Regions from separate parts of the Delftia sp. 11MD genome, predicted to be linked through region 2. Evidence: riboswitches for the same ligand, from Rfam matches in the RefSeq annotation. Region 2 holds a riboswitch; the other holds the start of a gene.
The links. A riboswitch is a leader RNA that binds a small molecule or an ion and turns the genes downstream of it on or off. The one in region 2 is predicted to bind cobalamin.
Positions count from the first base shown of each region.

Region 1: another riboswitch for cobalamin. It lies ahead of ACRSCF_RS04390 (TonB-dependent receptor); the one in region 2 lies ahead of ACRSCF_RS14905 (TonB-dependent receptor domain-containing protein).

Region 1 covers NZ_CP194333.1:960,264-962,455, reverse strand. Annotated here, with positions in the region: gene ACRSCF_RS04390 (TonB-dependent receptor) at 1-1,068, opposite strand, end outside; cobalamin riboswitch at 1,198-1,481, opposite strand; gene ACRSCF_RS04385 (CHAD domain-containing protein) at 1,536-2,192, opposite strand, start outside.
Region 2 covers NZ_CP194333.1:3,285,839-3,288,030, reverse strand. Annotated here, with positions in the region: gene ACRSCF_RS14905 (TonB-dependent receptor domain-containing protein) at 1-890, opposite strand, end outside; cobalamin riboswitch at 961-1,186, opposite strand; gene ACRSCF_RS14900 (hypothetical protein) at 1,283-1,672, shown strand; gene ACRSCF_RS14895 (helix-turn-helix transcriptional regulator) at 1,698-1,889, shown strand; gene ACRSCF_RS14890 (sulfite exporter TauE/SafE family protein) at 1,899-2,192, opposite strand, start outside.

The sequences.
Region 1 (2,192 bases), 2.3 Mb from region 2:
CTGAAAGCGCAGGCCCGTGGCGTCCAGCTGGCGGTGGTTGTAGTCGCGCGCCGTGCCGGGCACGGCGCTGTTGCCCGAGCGGATCACGGGCGATGCCCAGTTGAATTCATCGGTATCGACCAGGCTGTAGAGGTGGGTCGTCCAGCTCAGGCGCTGGCCGGGCAGTGCGCCTTCGTAGGTCAGGTCCAGCGAGCGGTTGCTGCGGTTGTCGCGGCTGTAGATGTTGGCGCCCGATCCGCGAAAGCCCGCGTTGTAGATGCCGTCCGTGCGCAGCTGCAGCTCCACGCGGTGCAGCTCGTGCAGCTGCCAGCCCAGGGCGCCACTGGCGCCGCGCCGCTTCCAGCCCGTGTTCTCCATGCGCGTGCCGCCATCGCCCGACTCGTAGTCGCCGCGCCCGCCTGCGCTCACGCCGAAGTACCAGTCGAAGCGGTCATTGGCGCCGGCCGTCTGCGCATCGGTGCGCCACAGGTCCCACGAGCCGGCCTGGACCTGGGCGCGCGTGCCGGGCGCCGTCGCTCCCGTCTTCATGATGATGTTGACCACCCCGCCCATGGCCTGGCTGCCGTAGATCACCGAGGACGGGCCGCGCACGATCTCGATGCGCTCCACATCCGAGGGGCTGAGCTTGGACAGGTTGGCCGTGCCCGCGCGCCGGCCGTTGACCAGCACCAGCACTTGGCTGCGGAAGTCGCGCCCCTGGCCGTCGGTGGAGGCGCCGCGCAGGTTCATCGAGGTCTGGGCCGCCGTCCATTCGCTGAGAAAGCCCACGGCGTTCTCGGCCAGCAGGTCGGTGACCGAGCGCGCGCTGGAGCGCTCTATGGCCTCGCGGTCGATGGTCTGCGTGGTGCCCGCGATGCGGCTGCGCGCCTCGGGCCGCGCCGTGGCGGTCACGAAGACGGCGTCCAGCGCATCGTCGGCGGATGCACCGGCTTTGCCGGCCGCCGGTTCCTGTGCGGCGCCGGCCGCCGCGGCGCAGCAGGCCAGCACGGCCGCAGCGGTGGCCGGGCGCAGGAAGGGAGGAAGGGGAAAGGGGCCGGAACAATCGGCGGCCAAAGAAGCGAAGCGCATGCGTTGAATCCAACTGCCCCAGTCACCCGTGGGGCCTATCGTCTGAACCACGCCGCACGGCGCGCACGCCGGAGCCGGCCACGCCAGCGCAGGCTGGGGCCGGACCGGACAGGCGCACTCCCGCGGCGTCCGAAAGCAATGCAGAAGGCCGGTATCCGGGCTTGCGGAACGCTGCGGCGCGCAGGGTGGGCGCGCTGCAGCAGGCATCCCCGCCTTCCCATGTCCGTCCAGACACAGTGGCTTGCGGCGCGCAACCGGTGGGTGGCGCGCCAGCGTGGGGAGTTGTATTCCGCTGACCGTTGCGGGGGCAGCGCAGGCATTGCGAGCGGCCACCTCGATGGCATCGCGCACCTGCTTCCCGTTGAACCCCTGGCCGGCAAGCGGCATGGGGCACCTTCAGCAACAGCGCACCGCCACGGCCCAGGGGCTGCGGCGGTGCGCCAGCGGCGGATTATCGCTGATGCTGTCTAGAGCCAGAAGCCCGGCACCCGGGCCAGCGCCCGCAGCGCGCGGCGGCTGCTGCGCGCGCTGGTGGCCAGGCGGGCCTGCAGGTAGCCGGCGGCAAACCAGGCGCGCGGATCCGTGCCGGCCTCGTCACGAAAAAGCGCGGCCGCCACGGCCATGTCGTTGTGCAGGCCCAGCGCGTCCTGGGCGGGCACCAGCGCCTCGGCAAAGCGCCGGCCCTTTTTGCCGGGCCACATTCCGGGCGCGAATTCCCGCGCGAAGTCCGCCAGGTAGCGCAGGCGCTTGAGCCGCTTGCGCACGCGGTGCTGCTGCGCCAGCGGCAGGCGGTCGAAGTGCCGGCCGTCGCGCAGCACCTGGCGGTGCAGGCGCGCCAGCCGCCGTGCCAGGTACTTGCGCGTGCCTGCGGCGGACAGGCTGACCAGGCCGGGCTGCCGCTTGCCTGCAGGCGCCTGCGCCAGCGCATGGATCTCGGCCAGCGTTTGCAGGAACTGCGGCTCGCGCACCGCAGCGGCCGCGTCCGCGTCGGCCTGCCCGGCATCCGGCACGGTCCATTCGCACAAGGGCGCATCGGCGTCCTGCAGCAGCGGCCGCACCACGTCGGCCAGGGTGCCGGCATCGCGCAGCGTGCCCAGGCGCGCAAAGGCCAGGGCCAGCGGGGC
Region 2 (2,192 bases):
CCGGTGGTGTTCTTGACCACGTCGTAGTCGTCGAAAGGCGGCGGGCTCTGGTCGTAGTGCGTGCGCAGGCGGCTGTGCAGCAGGCTGGCATCGATCTGGTGGATGCCCGTTTTGTAGCCCGCGTTCAGGCCCAGCGAGGTGTTGCTGTAGCCATCCTTGTCCGGGTTGGGCGAGAAGGTGTTGCCGGGGTAGACGTCAAAGCCGTCGCTGCGCTCGTCCGCCAGGTTCAGCCCGTAGGTGAAGCCGTTGGCACCGCCCTGGAATCCTGTGGCCAGCTTGCTGGTGCCCTGGTTGCCTATGCCGGCCTCGGCATAGGCGCGGGTCTGGCCGTCCGCCCGCTTGGTGAAGATCTGGATCACGCCGCCCATGGCGTCTGAGCCATAGATGGCGGCGGCCGGGCCGCGCAGCACTTCGATGCGCTCGATCTGCGCCAGCGGCAGGGTGGACCAGACCGCGCCGCCCTGCAGCTCCTGCGAGCTGTAGCGCACGCCGTCGATGAATACGGCAGTGTGCTGGTTGCTGGTGCCACGCAGGTAGACCGAAGTGACCTGGCCCGGCCCGCCGTTGCGGTTGATCTGCACGCCCGGCACCTGCACCAGCAGGTCGGCCACGCCCGTGGCGCCGCTGCGGGCAATGGTCTCGGCGTCGATCACGGTCATGTCGGCCGTGACGGTGCGCAGGGACTGCTCGCTGCGCGAGGCGGTGACGACCACGGTATCGAGCTGGGAGGCCTGTGCGCGCTGCGCCTGTTGTGCCTGTTGTACCTGTGCTTGGGCCTGGCAGGCCAGCAGTGAGGCCGCAGCCAGGGCAGACAACGTGCGCAGTACGGGGAACGCCGAGGGCGAGCGAAGAGCGGCGCCAGGGGCGCGCGCGAGGGCGAGGGTGTGCATGGATGCGAGCCAGTTGCGCGCCAGCGACCCCGCCGGCACGGAAACCACAAAGACCGGCTGCGCTGCATGCGCGGCCGGCCGCCTGTTGGCCGGTATCCAGACTGGTGACGCACTCGCCAAGGCCTTCCCGGGCTGTACGCCCAGTGGCACGGGTTTGGCGGGGGCCGGTGCCATGCACGCGGCGTTTCACTCACTGTTGCGGGGGCAGTACATGCGGGCGGCTTTATCTGGCCGCCCCATGTTTCCCGTTTAACCGCAGCCCCTGGGGCTGCTGGCACCAACGGCGGCGATTGTACGGCGGGGCGTTCAGTGCCGATGTAAAGCTTGCTTGACATGCCCGCGGGTGGCATCGCACAATGTCAAGCATCCTTTACACATTGCGAGAGACTTCCATGAATCAAACAACGGTCACCAACCGCCGCTACCAGAAGGAGCTGGGATTTGCGCTGCTGCTCCACATGGCGCTGTTGGTGGGGGCGCTTTTGCTCAGCGCCGACATGCAGGCCGGGGCCCCGCGCACGGCCGTGCTGCTCAGCCCCATGCTGGCGTTTGCGCTGGCCGTGCGGGCCATCGTGCGCCTGGTGCGGGATACCGACGAGTTCCTGCGCAAGTCCATGCTGGAGCAGCTGGCGATTGCAGCGGCGGGCACGGCGGGCCTCACCTTCACCTACGGATTCCTGGAAATGGCAGGGTTTCCCAAGCTCAGCATGTTCATGGTGTGGCCCTTGATGGGTGCGCTCTGGGTGGCTGCCTCGGTGGCCCACTGGCTGCGCAGCCGATGAGCCGCGCTGCAGAGGCGGCCCGGCGATGAAAAACACCATCCGTGAACTGCGCGCCGAGCGCGGCTGGAGCCAGGCTGCGCTGGCGGACCTGCTGGGCGTGTCGCGCCAGACCGTCAATGCGATCGAGACGGGTCGCTACGACCCCAGCCTGCCGCTGGCATTCGCCATTGCCCGGGTGTTCGAGACCCGGATCGAGGCGATCTTCCAGGAGGGTTGAGCGCAGCGCTCAGGCCACGATCATGACCAGCAGCACCAGGCCCAGCAGGGCCAGGTAGGCCTTGGCATGCAGGGCATCGGGAATGCGGCCGATCAGCGGGGCCGCCAGCCTGATGCCGGTCCACGATCCGGCCGTCAGCAGCGCAAAGGCCTGCAGGTCCACATAGCCCACATGCCAGGGGCCCAGCCCCGCGCCCCGCGATGCCAGCATGTAGGCAGCGGTGCCCGCCACGGCCATGGGCAGGGACAGCGGGCTGGCCATGGCCGTGGCCGCCGCCATGCTGGCGCCGCGCCGGCGCATCAG